3 regions of the Thalassobacillus sp. B23F22_16 genome follow, and region 1 is predicted to be linked to each of the others. Evidence: riboswitches for the same ligand, from Rfam matches in the RefSeq annotation. Region 1 holds a riboswitch; each other region holds the start of a gene.
The links. A riboswitch is a leader RNA that binds a small molecule or an ion and turns the genes downstream of it on or off. The one in region 1 is predicted to bind S-adenosylmethionine.
Positions count from the first base shown of each region.

Region 2: another riboswitch for S-adenosylmethionine. It lies ahead of ACGTNI_RS04730 (homocysteine S-methyltransferase family protein); the one in region 1 lies ahead of ACGTNI_RS12545 (Na+/H+ antiporter NhaC family protein).
Region 3: another riboswitch for S-adenosylmethionine. It lies ahead of ACGTNI_RS01680 (methionine ABC transporter ATP-binding protein); the one in region 1 lies ahead of ACGTNI_RS12545 (Na+/H+ antiporter NhaC family protein).

Region 1 covers NZ_JBIEKD010000015.1:6,494-12,349, reverse strand. The annotation lists gene ACGTNI_RS12555 (STAS domain-containing protein) at 25-882, opposite strand; gene ACGTNI_RS12550 (glycoside hydrolase family 13 protein) at 1,167-2,834, shown strand; SAM riboswitch class I at 2,980-3,082, shown strand; gene ACGTNI_RS12545 (Na+/H+ antiporter NhaC family protein) at 3,178-4,509, shown strand; gene ACGTNI_RS12540 (SET domain-containing protein) at 5,212-5,598, opposite strand; gene ACGTNI_RS12535 (DUF4367 domain-containing protein) at 5,701-5,856, shown strand, end outside.
Region 2 covers NZ_JBIEKD010000003.1:172,287-178,142, reverse strand. The annotation lists gene ACGTNI_RS04740 (alpha-ketoacid dehydrogenase subunit beta) at 1-286, shown strand, start outside; gene ACGTNI_RS04735 (dihydrolipoamide acetyltransferase family protein) at 305-1,621, shown strand; gene ACGTNI_RS04730 (homocysteine S-methyltransferase family protein) at 1,699-2,751, opposite strand; SAM riboswitch class I at 2,837-2,947, opposite strand; gene ACGTNI_RS04725 (BrxA/BrxB family bacilliredoxin) at 3,111-3,548, shown strand; gene ACGTNI_RS04720 (proline dehydrogenase family protein) at 3,808-4,725, shown strand; gene pruA (L-glutamate gamma-semialdehyde dehydrogenase) at 4,760-5,856, shown strand, end outside.
Region 3 covers NZ_JBIEKD010000001.1:340,436-346,291, reverse strand. The annotation lists gene ACGTNI_RS01690 (glycoside hydrolase family 32 protein) at 1-2,682, shown strand, start outside; gene ACGTNI_RS01685 (GatB/YqeY domain-containing protein) at 2,660-2,935, shown strand; SAM riboswitch class I at 3,291-3,395, shown strand; gene ACGTNI_RS01680 (methionine ABC transporter ATP-binding protein) at 3,507-4,547, shown strand; gene ACGTNI_RS01675 (methionine ABC transporter permease) at 4,507-5,169, shown strand; gene ACGTNI_RS01670 (MetQ/NlpA family ABC transporter substrate-binding protein) at 5,192-5,856, shown strand, end outside.

The DNA of each region.
Region 1 (5,856 bases):
GGTTCAACTGTCTTTGGTATTCTGTTACTTTATGTGAGCATCTACCTCTACTCTTTTTATTCCGCAGTCTTCGAGCGCTTGGTGAAGACTTGCGAATGTCTTGATCCCTTTGAAGTTGATACCTAATGAAGTGATGGTTTGAGCTATTTTAGGACGGATTCCGCTGATTCGGGTGTCGATGCCAAGGAGGCTCAATGAATTGATGATTGTGAACAACTCATTACTTACCATAGTGTCTAATACTGGAACACCAGAAATATCAAATATCACTTCTTCGAGGCCAAGACGATTTGCTTCTGTCAGGGCGACTTCATTAATTAAAGCGGCCCGGCGGGTATCGATAGCCCCGACAAGCGGGATGACGGCAAGTCCTTCTGCGATCGGCACCATAGGAACTGACAGCTCTTCCAGGGCACTATGCGCGGTATCTGCTATCATCTGCTGGTGTTCTTCATGTACTCTGCCATATACGCGGGTTACGATATCGACGAGCCGGTCAATTTTCCTGGATATTTCAATGACTGTCCTTGGAGTGATATGTTCCTGATCTAATTCCTCCTGAAAAAATTGCCAGATGGTGGGTTGAAAGAAGGAGAGGACCCGAAGAGCCTCCGTCAGGGATACATGATAGTCGATCGTTCGTTTAGCAGCTACTTCTGCCCACTCATAAACCTTTTGCTGCACTTCTTTTTCATCTTTATATAAAACTTCTCCGAAGGATTTGAATAAATCCGCTCGAATTTTATAATATTCCGCTTCGGGCATACCGGTTTCAGCGAAATTTTCCGGATATACCTTCATTACTTCTTCATTAAAGGTTTCTGTCAATTCATAACGATGATCTACTATTTTTTCTCCGATATATCTGAATTCCTTCTCCATCAAATTACTCCTTTAAGTTTGACTTATAGTTGAAGAAGACGCTAACAATCAATCCTTTATATAATACCAAATAATTGGAGATATACAAGTAAAGGATAAACAGCACAGCAAATGGATGTAATCGATTTCAATTACTGCTTGACAATAGATAAAAGCAATTATACGATAAATGAAGAGAAACTAGTAGAGGTCGTTGTTTGACCTTGTTATTTTTTTGTCTATTTGTGCAATCGATTGCACATTAACGATATAATTTAACGACAACAGGTTAGGAGCAGTCTATTATGAGCAGAAAATGGTGGAAAGAAGCAGTAGCATATCAAGTATATCCGCGAAGTTTTATGGATTCAAATGGAGATGGCATCGGCGACATACAGGGTGTTATTTCCAAGCTGGATTATCTGATGGATCTTGGAATAGATGTGATTTGGATTTGTCCGATTTACAGCTCGCCGAATGATGATAATGGTTATGATATCAGTGATTATAAAGGTATCATGGAGGAGTTTGGAACAATGGCTGATTTCGATCAGCTGTTGAGAGAGGTTCATAAGCGTGGTATGCGACTGATCATGGATCTTGTCATCAACCATACTTCTGATGAGCATCCGTGGTTTATCGAATCCCGCTCTTCCAAAGACAATCCATTTCGGGACTATTATATTTGGCATCCTGGAAAAGACGGCAAGGAGCCGAACAACTGGGAATCAATTTTTGGCGGGTCAGCATGGGAGTTTGATGCGAAGACCAAGGAGTATTACATGCATGTGTTTTCCCGGAAGCAACCCGATTTGAATTGGGAGAATCCGGAAGTGCGTGAAAATCTTTATGAAATGGTCAATTGGTGGCTCGATAAAGGGATTGACGGATTCCGAATCGATGCGATTTCCCATATTAAAAAGATCCCGGGCTTCCCAGATCTCCCTAACCCGGAAAACAAGAAGTTTGTCCCTTCCTTCGAAGGTCATATGAACCGTGAAGGCATTCAGATTTTTCTGGAAGAATTGAAAGAAAAGACATTTGACAATTACGACATTATGACTGTTGGTGAAGCTAACGGTGTTAAAGTCGAGCAAGCCGATAAATGGGTCGGGGAGGAAAACGGCAAGTTCAATATGATCTTCCAATTCGAGCATCTTGACCTCTGGGGTAAAAATACCGATGGCGGACTTGATATCCACTCCTTGAAAGAAATTTTAACCAAATGGCAGAAGGGGCTGGAAGGCAGGGGGTGGAATGCTTTATTCCTGGAAAACCATGACCAGCCGAGATCTGTTTCGACCTGGGGAAATGATAAGGAATTTCTGGATAAGTCGGCAAAATGTCTGGCGACCATGTACTTTTTGATGCAGGGAACGCCGTTCATTTACCAGGGGCAGGAGATCGGGATGACCAATACTAAGTTTGATTCCATCGAGGACTATAATGATGTAGCCATTAAAAATATGTACTTCAACGAATTAGAAGAGGGGAAATCTCACGAAGAGATCATGGAGGTCATTTGGAAAAACGGCCGCGACAATTCAAGGACGCCGATGCAATGGAACGATACCAGGAATGCCGGTTTTACAACTGGGACGCCGTGGTTGAAGCTTAATCCGAATTATGCAGAAATCAATGTACAAAAAGGGATAGAGGATCCAAACTCCATTTACCATTACTACAAACAGCTGATTGATTTGAGAAAAGGGAGTGACGTTCTTATCTATGGCAGCTATGACCTTGTATTAGAAGACCACGATAGTATTTATGCTTATACTCGCGCGTTGGAGGATGAGGTTGTATTGGTTGTCACGAATCTTTTTGAAGAAGATGCTGATTTTGAGCTGCCGGCAAACTTACAGAATAAAGAGGCAGAGCTTTTGCTCAGCAACTATGAGATTGATTCAGAGGAAAATTTAAAATCTGTTAAATTCAAGCCTTATGAGGCTCGAGTTTATAAATTTAAATAATAACAAGAAATGCACCTGTCAACGATCGATTGGTGCATTTCTTTAATTGGCGATGGGGAGGATGGAAAAATCAAGTTATTGCATCTAGCTTCTTTCTATTGTAAAGTGTGAAAATAGTGCATGAGCAAACCATAATTAAATCGAGATCTTATCAAGAGAAGCAGAGGGACTGGTCCGATGAAGCTTCAGCAACCTCCTGGATAGGAAGGTGCTAATTCCAGCAAGTCATGGTACTTGGCAGATAAGCAGGAAAATAACCAGTAACTTCTTGCGTCTGCAAGAAGTTTTTTTCATGGTCAAAATTACAACAGGAATGGGCATAATAAAAGTGGAGGTTTTTTATATGCAAAGTGAAAAAATAACAGGGAATCCGTTCGCGCTGATTCCGTTTGGTATGTTCATTTTATTATTTATCGGATCTGGTCTTATTACAGGTGATTTCTATCAGATGCCGGTCATTGTGGCGGTGTTCGTTGCTATATTTGCCGCCTTGTTTATGAACCGCAAAGAAACATTCCAAACGAAAGTAATGCAGCTTGCGGAAGGGGGCGGGCATCCGAACATCATTCTGATGGTCATCATCTTCTTATTAGCAGGCGCGTTTGCTTCTGTAGCGGAAGGAATGGGAGCGGTTGACTCGACGGTGAATTTGGGTCTTACCATACTTCCGCAAAGCCTGCTTGTCGTTGGGTTGTTCGTGATTGGCTGTTTCATTTCAATTTCCATGGGGACTTCGGTTGGGACAATTGTGGCGCTGGCTCCAATTGGACTGGGAGTTGCTGAACAGACAGGTGTCCCGGTGGCGTTAGTAATGGGTGCTATAATCAGCGGTGCGATGTTCGGGGACAACCTGTCGATCATTTCTGATACGACAATTGCTGCTGTTCGGACACAAGGGACAAAAATGAAAGACAAGTTTAAAGCGAACTTTTTTATTGTTTTACCCGCTGCCGTAATAACTGCTGTCATTTTCGGTGTGTTAAGTGCCGATGCAGCAGGTTCTATTGAGGAAAGCCACCCATTCAACTTCGTCAAAGTACTGCCATACCTTGGAGTACTTGGATTTGCTATCGCTGGTGTCAATGTGATTTTTGTGTTGATTGGCGGTATCATTTTTGCTGGAGTTGTCGGCCTGGCACTTGGAGAATTTTCCATAATGGACTTTGTGACGTTGATCAGTGAAGGTTTTACTGGTATGCAGGAACTGACGATGCTCGTCATCTTGCTTGGCGGATTGGTTGAACTGATTCGGAGAAATGGCGGTATTGAATTTTTGCTGGAAAGGATCACGAATCGAATCCATAGCAATAAAGGTGGGGAATCAGGGATTGCTGGTCTGGTCTCAGCAGTGAATCTCGCGACAGCGAATAATACGATTTCCATTATTACGGCCGGGCCGCTTGCCAAACAAATTTCTGAACGGTTTGCTATTGATAACCGGAGGTCGGCAAGCCTGCTTGATATCTTTTCAAGCGCGGTACAGGGCTTAATTCCTTATGGAGCTCAAATCCTTGCAGCTGCCGGGGTAGCAAAGATTTCACCGGTGGAAATCGTCCCTTACAGTTTTTATCCGATACTGCTTGCTTTGTCTGGCCTACTGGCCATTGTTTTCCGATTTCCGAAGTTTACCAGGACACCAACTGAAAAAAGGGAAGAAGTAGAGATCAGAACATAAGGTTCCGCGGAGAGCGGAACCTTTTTTTAATAAAACACTACCTACGTGTAAGCCAGGTTTTCTAAGGAAATTGGATAATATTGAAAACTTTTGGCTATGTCATTCGTACATATAGAAAGGTGGAAAACCAACAGCAAATGAAAAGAATATACAGTAACGTGGGAATAATGAGGATGCTGATATGGACAGAGAAGTGATGGTCGTTCTAATTAGCTTACCTATTGTCTCATAACAAGACTTCAATTCTCTCTTTTTTTAAAAACTGTCTCTCTTTCGGAAAAATTTGTCTCTCTTATTTTCAAAAATGTCTAATATAATTGGTGCGGTTTCACTCATATAACATGACATGGCTCAATTATCATGGTTTTGTCTCTTATATTTACAAATCCTGCAATGGCCAAAAGAGGAAGCGCATTTTCCCGATGACCTAAAGGAGTAGCAGTTTTATCAAACCACCGAGCAGCAAAAGTATAGAACCGGCTAAGAGGGCTATTTTGGTAGGACGGTTTGCTTTATGAAAGATACGTGGGAACATTTTCAACACCTCACTTATTCGTTTATTTCTTACAGTATGTATACTAATTAGCTTTCAAAAAAGCTTCATGATTTTACTGGAAAAACTTAGTTACCGCCAAGTCCATATGGGGAAAGCCTTAGATTTTATTAAAGTATAAAAAATACACCCGAAAATCGGGTGCATGTTCAATCATCATTATCTTCATTAAACCAAAGCGGGGAATCGTTTTCCGTTTCGCCATTATAGTTGATGAAGATTTCTTCTCCAGCTTTTATATCCTTGAAAGCGTAGAACTCAAATGAGTGATTATCAAAATTTATTTCGTAATATGCGTTCGGCTGGTAGGAATGGTTGAAAAACATCCCATATCCTAACAAAAATGCCGTGTGGTTTTTGCCATACTCGAATACATAGTCGCCCAGGTGAGTTTTCTCAATATGCTCATGTTCTTCATTCGGATAAGGGAGTACTGGTGCCTGGTGAATCAGTTCACCTTCTGCTATATCTTTTGTAGCAAATACGCCTTTATCAAGTTCGTCATCAGAAATAGTAGATGTTTTTACTTCTATCAAAATTTCACCGTCGCCTTCTTATTTTCTTTGGGTATAACTTCCCCATTCTGACAGGTCATATTCAATAATGCAATGGTTGAACACGAAAGGGAGATGCTTCTATTGAAAAAATTAATGACAATCACCGCCATATTGTATTTCATACTTGCTGGATGCAGCACTCAAAAAATGCATACTTACGATACTTCCAGTGTGGAAGAAGCCGTGGATGCGTTAAGTTTTGATCCATTGGTGCCAAAGGAAATACCATTCGAACCT
Region 2 (5,856 bases), on a different contig from region 1:
CCTCGACCTGCGTACCGTTTATCCATTAGATAAAGATGCGATTATTGAAGCGGCATCGAAAACAGGGAAGGTCCTGCTCGTTTCAGAAGATAACAAAGAAGGCGGCATCATCAGCGAGGTGTCAGCTGTCATTAGTGAAAATTGTTTATTCGACCTGGATGCACCTGTTCAGCGACTGGCTGGACCGGATGTCCCAGCCATGCCTTATTCACCGACAATGGAGAAATATTTCATGATCAATCCAGATAAAGTTGAAAAAGCCATGAGAGAGCTTGCTGAATTTTAAATTAAAGGAGGAGTCTCTGTGGGCGTTGAAAAAATAAAAATGCCACAATTGGGCGAAAGTGTCACCGAAGGCACAATCAGCACATGGCTGGTCCAAGTGGGAGATAAAGTTAATAAGTACGATCCGATTGCAGAAGTAATGACAGATAAAGTAAACGCGGAAGTACCATCATCCTATACAGGTGTAATCAAAGAATTAGTCGCACAGGAAGGCGATACCATTGCTGTTGGTGAATTGATGTGCTATATGGAAGTAGAAGGCAGCGGTTCTACAGAGGATACAGACGAACCGGTGAAAGAGGAACCGGCCAAGGCAGATCCTGTAGCTGAGGAGAAATCAGCTCCTGTAACGAAGAGTGAGAATCAGAGTGAATCAGCTGACAGCGAGAAGCCGATGAAGAAGCGTTTTTCACCAGCAGTCATGCGTTTGGCTCAGGAGAACGATATAGATCTTGAGCAGGTAGAAGGTACAGGCAAAGGTGGCCGTATCACTCGTAAGGATGTCGAGAAAGTAATTGCTGGAGGCGGCACAAAAGATAAACAGCCGCAGGAATCAGTACAGGAAGCAGCACCACAAACATCTCAGCCATCTCCATCCCACTCTGCGCCAGCTCCAATAAATGTGAAAACAGAAGTTGGGGATAAAGAGATTCCAGTTACTGGTGTAAGAAAAGCAATTGCTCAGAATATGGTCAAATCGAAGACGGAAATACCTCATGCCTGGATGATGGTCGAAGTGGACGTTACCGGTTTAGTAGAGTACCGGAATTCGATGAAAGATAAGTTCAAAGCAGAAGAAGGGTACAGTCTGACGTTCTTTGCTTTTTTTGTCAAAGCAGTAGCCCAGGCATTAAAAGAATACCCGCAATTGAACAGCACGTGGGCTGGTGATAAAATTATCCAGCGTAAAGCCATTAATTTAAATATTGCAGTTGCAAAAGAAGATCAATTGTTCGTACCAGTCATTAAGGATGCTGATGACAAGAGCATCAAGGGGATTGCGAAAGACATTACTGACCTTGCTATGAAAGCAAGAAATGGTAAGTTGACTTCTGCAGATATGGAAGGAGGCACCTTTACGGTCAATAATACCGGATCTTTTGGCTCTGTGCAGTCCATGGGTGTCATCAACCACCCACAGGCAGCAATCTTACAGGTGGAATCCATTGTGAAAAAGCCTGTTATCAAAGATGGGATGTTCGCTGCAAGAGATATGGTGAATCTATGTTTATCATTAGATCATCGTGTGCTTGATGGCTTGGTTGCCGGTAATTTCCTTGCGCGTGTTAAAGATATACTGGAAAAGGTAACGAAAGATAATACACCAATTTATTAATAAGAAAAACTCCCGTGTACCTAAGATGGTTACGGGAGTTTTTTATTATATCTAACCAATTTTGAAAAGGTCTCTCTCTATGCTTTTGTCTTATAGGAAGTGATATGAGATTGCAGGGTTTTATCTGTTCCAAACATAAAATGCTTTTCCATATTTGGGGAATAAGTGGAATTGACGGCCACTCTCCCTACAGTTTCTGCGACTTCACGCAGCATACTTGGAGATGCCCCGCAGCATAACCCTAAGTAATTGACTCCAATATCATGGGCTTCCTTTGCCCAGGCAGCAAGTTCATACCGGTTGCAATAAAGCGGGTCCAGCGATGTTGGAAAGGTAGTCTCGGTCGGCAGGGTACAAGAGCATCCCCCATCGGGTAAATTGAAAAAGGTAGGGTGTTCTTCCGTTGTTCTATATGGTATGGGTAGTGCACCTACATAACCCTCAACATTTGCACGAATTTTTTCCATAAAAGGCTGCATCGTAGCTGGTCCACGGAAACAATTCATTCCTACTACCAAAGCTCCATGTTTCTTCAATAACTGACAGCCTTCCTCTACGGTATATCCATCCCGTAATACATTCTCCCCCATTAATCCAAACGTAATGACAGCAGGGAGGCCTTGTCTTTTTATTTCTTCTAAAGCAATCTTTGCTTCCTCGTAATAATAGAAGGTTTCACCATTGACAAAGTCTACCCCTTCTTCTTTGCACCAGCGAACCATTTCAGCAAAAATAGCACGCACGTCTTCTTTTGAAGAAGGGTCGTCGGGATTGAAAAGATTAGTATTTGAAATGTTACCAGCCACTAATGCTTCTTCTTCCGGATGTTCTTTTGCTACTTCTTTGGCCAGCCTAATAGCCTGGCGGTTCAATGGCTCTAATAAATCTTCCTTGCCGATAATCCGCATTTTTTCCCGGTGGGCATTGTAAGTGAATGCTAAAACGACGTCCGAACCTGCCAGCATATAATCGCGATAAGTCTGTTTAAGGGCTTGTGGATTATCCAAGGCGACTTCCGGAACGAATGAACCAGCTTGAAGGTATCCGCGACGCTCTAATTCAAATAGGTATCCTTCCCCGCAAATAACCGGCCCTTCCTGCAATCGTTGTTCTAAACTTCTTTTTGTCATCCAATCATCCTCTCAGGTGTATTTTCTTCTTTTACAAAAAACTTCCCTCTTTTGATAAGAAGAGGGAAGTTATGTATCCAGTCCTCTCTTATCTTTCAGAAAATGGTTTCTGTAGGAATTAGCACCTTTTCAAGCAGCTGCCTGAATGGTTGCCGGGCATCATCGGGCCTAGTCCCTCCGCCACTCTTGATAAGAGTTGCTATGCAATTGTCCTGTATTATAAGTGGGTGTAATCAGAAATGTCAACTGTATTTTCAGAGAATTTTGTATAGAAAGCAATTAGCAATTACTGATTGATTGAAAGCAACTGGAAATATTGATACTATTATCTAAGAAGATAATCTTGTTATAAAGGGGATATACGCATGGATTTCAATATTTATATGAACGATGTCGTCAACCAGGCTCGTAACGAAATCACCCAGGCTGGCTATAAAGAACTTACTACACCAGACGAAGTGGATGAAGCATTGAATCAAAAAGGAACTACATTGGTGATGATTAACTCTGTATGCGGGTGTGCAGGTGGTGTAGCACGTCCTGCAGCAGCACATTCTATCCATTATGATAAACGGCCAGACCACCTGGTCACCGTATTTGCAGGGCAGGACAAAGAAGCGACGGAACGTGCTCGCCAGCACTTCGTCGGCTACCCGCCTTCTTCACCTTCTTTTGCTTTTTTGAAGGACGGAGAAATCGTTACAATGGTCGAGCGTCATGATATCGAAGGATTTGAACCAATGGAAGTCATTGGAAAGCTCCAAAACATATTTGAAGAGCATTGTGAAGAAATATAAGATTTAAAGTGAAAAAATCCGGTTCAAGGTTAGTGCCTTGTAACCGGATTTTTTTGCGTTGAGAAGGACATTTCCATATATCTCAGTTGTGATTGTGTTTAAACCACAAAACCGAAGGGAGATGTTTGTGAGTGGCACACCTTGTCTAAAAGCCGTCATAATCGTTACAATTTTCTTAAGAGATAAATAATTAGGTTAGGGTTACAAGGAATAGGGAAACATCTTCTTTACGTAAGTGAAGCGAAGGGATGTGATGGTAGTGGAAGCCATTAGTAAGAACTTTTTCTTGTTTTTATCGAATAACCGGCTGCTGGATAAATTAGCGAAAAAGTGGGGGCCAAAATTCGGAGCTGATAAAATAGTCGGCGGAGAAACCTTTGACCAGGCCGTACCCTTGATTAAGCAATTGAATCAGCAAGGTCTTCAAGTGACCGTTGACCATTTAGGAGAATTTGTAAATTCCGAAGCAGAATCGAGAAAGCGTTCACAAGAATGTATAGAAACCATTCGTACGATCGCTGAACATCAGTTAGGTTCTGAAGTTTCGTTAAAACTTACCTCCCTTGGACTCGACATCAATGAAGAACTTGTTATCGAAAACATGGAGCAAATCCTTGATACAGCCGAGAAGCACGGGGTAGTTGTCACCATAGATATGGAAGACTCATCGCGATGCGAACGTACCCTGGATATTTATAAACGATTAAAAACAACCTATCACAACCTTGGTACAGTCATTCAATCTTATTTGTACCGCTCTGATTGTGATATAGATGATCTCGATGAATATGATCCTTATTTGAGATTAGTAAAAGGGGCATATAAAGAATCTGGAAAAGTTGCTTTTCCGGATAAAGAAAAGGTAGATGCCAATTTGAAGCATCTGATTAAGAAAAATTTATTGAATGGCAATTATACAGCTATCGCCAGCCATGATGATCAAATCATCAATTACACGAAAGAGCTGGCAGCAGAACATCAGATACCAACCGATCAATTTGAATTCCAAATGTTATATGGGATGAGGAATCAGACACAACTTGACCTTGCTAAGGAGGGCTATACCGTACGAGTATACTTGCCTTATGGAGATGATTGGTATGGTTATTTTATGAGAAGGATGGCTGAACGACCAGCGAATATCGCCTTTGCTATTAAAGGTGTTTTCAGTAAATAAATGATAAATAAATTTCTTGAAAGGGGTTTTATAAATGGTAACAGCTTATCGTCATGAACCATTCACAGATTTTACGATTGAGGAGAATAAGCAGGCATTTGAAGCTGCATTGAAACAAGTGAAAGATGAACTAGGGAAAGACTATGACCTTGTGGTGAATGGAGAGCGTATTCACACGGAAGAAAAAATTGTTTCTACGAACCCTGCTGATACAAAGCAGGTGGTAGGAAATGTTTCAAAAGCCAATCAGGAGACTGCTGAGAAAGCAATTCAATCAGCAGCAGAAGCATTCAAGAGCTGGAAAAAGTGGGATGCTGCATCCAGGGCTGAGATTCTATTCCGTGCTGCTAACATCGTGCGCAAGCGTAAGCATGAATTTTCTGCTTACCTTGTCTATGAAGTAGGTAAACCATGGAAGGAAGCCGATGCGGATACGGCAGAAGCGATTGATTTCCTCGAATATTACGGTCGTCAAATGCTGGAACTAAAAGATGGAAAGCCTGTCAATAGTCGTGATGGGGAGCATAACCGTTATGTTTATACGCCGATTGGTGTAAGTGTAGTTATTCCGCCATGGAACTTAGCTTTTGCAATTATGGCTGGTACTACAATCGCCCCTATTGTTACAGGTAATACGGTGGTAATGAAGCCTGCCAGTAACAGTCCTGTTATTGCTGCGAAATTTGTAGAGGTGCTGGAAGAAGCGGGACTTCCTAAAGGGGTATTGAACTTTGTTCCTGGAAGTGGCGGGGAAGTCGGTGATTACCTTGTCGATCATCCTAAAACAGCATTAATATCCTTCACAGGTTCCCGGGAAGTTGGTACTCGTATTTTTAAACGCGCAGCTGAAATACAGCCTGGCCAGCAGCATTTAAAGCAAGTGATTGCTGAAATGGGCGGTAAAGATACAGTGGTCGTCGATAACGAAGCAAACCTTGATATAGCAGTAGAAGCTATTATCGTTTCAGCATTCGGGTTTTCTGGTCAAAAATGTTCTTCCGGCTCGCGCGCCGTCGTCCATGAGGATGTCTATGATGAAGTATTAGAACGCGTGAAAAAGCGGACAGAAGAACTAACCGTCGGTAATGCTTCAGAAGAAAATGTGTATATGGGACCAGTTGTCGACCAGGG
Region 3 (5,856 bases), on a different contig from region 1:
GTTTACTATGATGGGGAATATCATTTGTTTTATCAGCATAATCCTACCGGTAACCAATGGGGCCCGATGTATTGGGGACATGCTGTAAGTGAAGATTTAATAAACTGGGAAGAACACCCTATCGCGCTCTACCCTGATGAAAATGGTTTTATTTGGTCGGGGAGTGTTGTAGTGGATAAGGGCAATACAGCTGGGTTTCAATCAGGTGATGAAGCCCCCATGGTTGCTATGTTCACCCATGAAAAGGGAGGACATCAGACACAGAGTCTCGCTTACAGTAATGATAAAGGGCGGACTTGGAATAAATACGAAGGTAACCCTGTGATTGAAATGCCGGAAAATACAGACGTATTCCGAGATCCAAAGGTCTTTTGGCATGAAGAGACTGAAAAATGGGTCATGATAATATCAGCAGGTCAAAGTGTAGAAATCTATCGATCGGCTGATTTGAAAGAATGGGAACATACGGGTTCCTTCCCGCGTCCGGAAGATGCAGGAAGCGGGGTATGGGAAGTTCCTGATTTAGTAGAATTACCTGTCGATGGCGACGAAACCAATAAAAGGTGGGCATTGCTGGTAAGCGTCAGTGAAGGAGCAGCTGCAGGGGGCTCTGGGATGGAGTATTTTGTCGGTGACTTTAACGGAAAAACATTTACCAAGACCCAGGAAGCTACCCCGGTTGATTATGGGGCAGATATGTATGCAGGAATCACATGGAGTAACATCCCTGAAGCGGATGGACGCAATATTATGCTTGGCTGGATGAATAACTGGCAATATGCACAGGATATCCCAACCGAAGGCTTCCGTGGTGCTATGTCTCTACCTCGGGAACTAGGCCTTTCATCTGGAAGCGATGGATCACTCTCTCTGACACAGAAGCCTGTTTCTGAGTTTGATAGCTTGAGAGGAGAGAGCACAGAGTGGACAGATGAATTGATCGATGGAAATGGCAAGCAGCTCCTATCTGAGACAGAAGATTTAATAGAAATTGAAGCTGAGTTTGATATGAAGGAAACTTCAGCAGAAGAATTCGGTTTCCAGTGGAAGAATAGCAATGAACAATCAATGGCAGTTTCCTTCAATACCCAAACTCAACAATTGAATGTAGACCGGTCAGAAGCAGGGGAATCCAGCTTTTCGGATGATTTTGCCAAGAAACACGAAGCACCCATGCAGATAGAGGATGGGAAAGTAAACCTACGTATGATTGTTGACCGGGCATCCATTGAGGTGTTCGGAAATGATGGAAAAACCGTGCTGACGGATCAGGTATTCAGAGACGAATCTCCATCTTCCTTAGAACTTTACACAGTCAATGGAGATGTTCAAGTAAACACAATTAAAATTACAAAATTAAACAAAGCCGACATCCGGGTGAAAGAAGATACGATACCGAAAGATGTCCCATCTACTTTGGAAAATGGAAACTTTGAAACGGGGGATTTGAGTGGCTGGAAACAGCAAGGAAATGCGTTTGCAGGTGCTGTGTCCGATGCCGAAAATTACTGGGACACTCATCCGTTTCAGCAGGAGGGGAAGTACCATGTATGGGGATTTGCTGGAGAGTCCAGCGACCCTGATTTCCGGACAGGGACGTTACAGTCAGACTATTTTAAGCTCGCGGGAAATGGGAAAATTGAATTTTTGATAGGTGGCGGGCAGGATATCGAGAAGTTATATGTTGCTCTTGTCCGGGCAGAGGATGGCAAAGAGCTGTTTAAAGCCACAGGAGCCAATGAGGAAAAATACCGACGTGTGTCCTGGGATGCCAGTAAATTTGTGGGGGAAACCCTTTATCTGAAGGTAGTTGATTACCATACGGATGGTTTTGGTCACATTAATGTAGATGATTTTCAAGTCTATCATGAGGGGGAAATGCTTGGAGACACGATTGAAAATGGCAATTTTGAAACAGGCGACCTGACAGGCTGGACGATTGAAGAAGGAGACGCATTCAGCGCTGAGGATGTCACTTCCGATACAGATTGGGGATGGGGAGGTCCATTCAATCATCAAGGCGATTATCATTTATGGGGAGCTAAAGATGGAGGAGATGAACAGACGGGTGTGCTTAAGTCGTCTCCGTTCATCCTCTCAGGAACAGGGAAGATTTCCTTTCTGATAGGAGGAGGAAATGACATTGATAATTTATATGTCGCCCTTGTCCGAGCCTCGGACGGAAAGGAATTGCTGAAAGCGACCAATACGGAATGGAACGATGACGAAAGCTATACACCGGTCTCCTGGGATGCTTCCGATTACCTCGGAGAAGAACTGTATATCAAAGTAGTAGATAAAGCAACCGGTGGCTGGGGCCATATTAATGTAGATGATTTTCAGGTGAAACAAACCGGTCTGCTGGCCCATTGGCCATTGAATGAAGCAGAAGGAAGCGAAGCGAAAGATGAAGTTACAGGTAAGATGGATCCTGTCTCGTATGTATTCAATGATGCAAAATACAAGCCTTCCACGGACCCGTTATGGCGGGAAGGGTTAGTTGGAAACGCGCTGTTGTTTGATGGTTATTCAACCTGGATTACCCGTGATGCTGAAAGCATGATCCAGCCTGAAGATGCCCTTACGATTGAGGGATGGGTAGCCCCAAGGTCGTACGAATGGGGAGATCTGGGACAGGTCTCTGCGATTGTGAATCAGCATGATAAAACAAAAAATGAATAATGAAGATTGGAAGGAAACACTATCAGAAATAAAAGCAGTGATGGTCGAGTTTTTAGAAGGTAAACTGAATCAGGAATCCTATCAGTTGACCGATGACCAGTTACGTTTTCTGGCTGAATATGCAATCGAGCAAACGGGCGTAGAAAAAGCGAATGATATAGGGAAAGTCCAGGGTTATGTTATGAAAAGAGTAAATAATCATGTAACTGGGGAAGAGGTACGAGAAATTGTGAGAGAGCTATTGGAGCAATAAATAGTTGGTTGAATAAGCCGCAGTGTGTTGTCTCACACCACCTGCGGCTTCCTCATGGCTAAAACTAGCTCTCATTGTATTTAAGTATCTATTCCCTAGTGAGTTAATGGATTACTACAATGGGGCCAGGCAGGGATAGAGCTTTTCAAATACTAACAAAAGGCAGCTACTAATATGGTAGATATATTCACTGATATCATGATCAAATTACCACTGGAACGCGTAGCAGCCTATGCAGGAAACCTCGATTATGCTCCGATTAATGGTGTGAAGCGTTAGAAGTATAGAAAATTTGATTTACAACTTAAATGGTTTACTGTAAAGTGTTAAAGGGTGAAGGTTTTAAAAATTTCAATTCTTATGAAAAGTGACCGAGGGATAAGCATGTTGACGTCACAGCGGCCTTCCCGTTGGAGTGGACGCTAATTCCTGCACAATCTTAGATTCTGCAAGATAAGAGTTTGGCAATTCATAGCGAAGCTCTTTCCTAATAGGAAAGAGTTTTTAATTTAAGGTTCTTTGATTAAAAAGACGATGATGAGCACATTAATCCTAAAAAGGGGGGCACTAGATGATTTCGATTGAGCAGCTGTGTAAAGTCTATCAAACGAAAGACCGCAAGATTATCGGCGTCGATAACGTAACGATGACGGTCGAAAAGGGAGAGATTTTCGGAATCGTCGGTTATAGCGGGGCAGGGAAAAGTACATTGCTTCGCTGCATAAATATTTTGGAAAGGCCGACAAGCGGGAAAGTGACGTTAGACGGAATCGACCTGCTATCCCTTTCTCCAAAGGAATTAAGGACCGCTCGGCAGTCGATCGGTATGATTTTTCAAGGATTTCACTTAGCGATATCAAAAACTGTATTAGAAAATGTCTCGTTTGCCTTGAAAGCCTCAAAAGTGGCAAGGGCTGAAAGAAAAAGGCGTGCTTTGGAGCTTCTTGATCTTGTAGGACTCTCCGATAAAGCCAATCAATACCCTGCCCAATTAAGCGGGGGGCAAAAACAGCGGGTCAGCATCGCTCGCGCACTGGCAAACAATCCAAAGGTGCTTTTATGTGACGAAGCTACTTCTGCTCTCGATCCGAACACCACGCAGTCCATTCTTAAGCTACTGAGGAAAATCAACCGCGAACTCGGTTTAACGATTGTATTGATTACTCATGAAATGGAAGTTGTCAAAGAAATCTGCAATCGTTGTGCGGTGATGGAAGAAGGTCGGATTGTGGAAGAAGGCGAAACATATGATATGTTCGCGCGTCCGCAAAATGCATTAACGAAGCGTTTCATTCAAACAGTGCTTGACTTCAACCTTCCAAAAGAGCTGCTGGAACGCAGTAAAGGGACGATCGTCCATATGAAATTCACGGGTGAGATAGCAGGGGAGTCAGTCGTATCTGACCTTTTGCAAAACTATGAAGTTCGCGGCAATATTCTTCACGGAAAAGTCGACTATATCCAAAATAAAGCGTTAGGAACTTTCGTCATAGAATTAACAGGTGAAGACAAAGAAGTACAACAGGCCATAGAGAGTGTAAATGAGAAAGTAGAAGTGGAGGTGCTGCCGCATGATAGATCAATTCATCACTCTGCTGCCGGAGCTGAATAAATCGTTTCTAGAAACGTTAGTTATGGTTGGTATTGGTCTCATTGTGGCCTTAATCGCCGGCTTACCGTTAGGGCTTTTGCTTTTTGTTACAGACCGTGATTTATTTCTTGAGAATAAATGGGTGAAAAGCGTGACAGGAGTTATTGTGAACTTGGTAAGATCCGTACCATTCATCATTTTACTTGTCTTTTTATTTCCTTTTACTAATTTCCTGGTAGGTTCAACGACGGGACCTGTAGCCGCATCGGTCGCCTTATCAGTGGCTGCTATTCCTTTTTATGCCCGAATTGTCGAAGCATCTGCCAGGGATATCGACCGCGGGGTTATCGAAGCGGCGATTGCCTGTGGAGCTTCGCCCTGGTTGATAATTAAAGATATTATTTTTCCAGAGATTAAGTCTGGTTTGATAAGTGGGCTGACAATTACCGCTATAAGTTTAATCGGCTATTCTGCGATGGCAGGAGCGATTGGCGGAGGAGGCATCGGTGACTTAGCGATCCGTTACGGCTATTACCGTTATGACAATTTTGTTATGTTTACGACGGTCATTTTATTAATTGTTCTAGTTCAAGTCATTCAGTATGCGGGTGACTTCTTAGCTAAATACGTAAAAAAAGGGTAAAACATTTTGAGGAGGATACAACATGAAAAGAGTATTCGCTTTATTCATACTTCTTTCCACCGTTTTCTTAACTGCTTGTGGAGAAGATGAGGGTAATGCAGGTTCATCAGATGAGAAAGATACGATTAACTTTGGTGCGACGGCTGGTCCGTATAGTGATATGGTTACGCAAGCAATCGCTCCTTTGCTAGAAGAAAAAGGGTATGAAGTAACAAACAAAGAATTTACAGACTATGTTCAGCCAAACAAAGCCCTAGCCAATGGAGACTTGGATGCCAATCTTTTTCAACATAAAATTTATTTAGATTCTTTCGCGAAAGAGAACAACCTGGATTTGTCTGAGGTTATCATTGTGCCAACCGCTCCTATGGGAATTTATTCAAATAAATACGAAGACCTCGACAGCGTGGAAGAAGGGAGTACAATGGGCGTTCCTAATGACCCGACAAACTTAGCCAGAGCATTGATTGTACTTGAAGATGAAGGTCTTGTGAAAATCAATGAAGATGTCGACCCTCTGCGAGCTTCTCTAGCAGACATTGAAGATAATCCAAAATCCCTCGATTTCGTAGAAGTAGAAGCAGGTCAACTGCCCCGACTCGTAGACAGTGAAGACTTAGCGGCTGTCCCGGGGAACTATGCACTTGCAGCAAAGATGGATTTGTTAGATGCCCTGGCTCTTGAAGA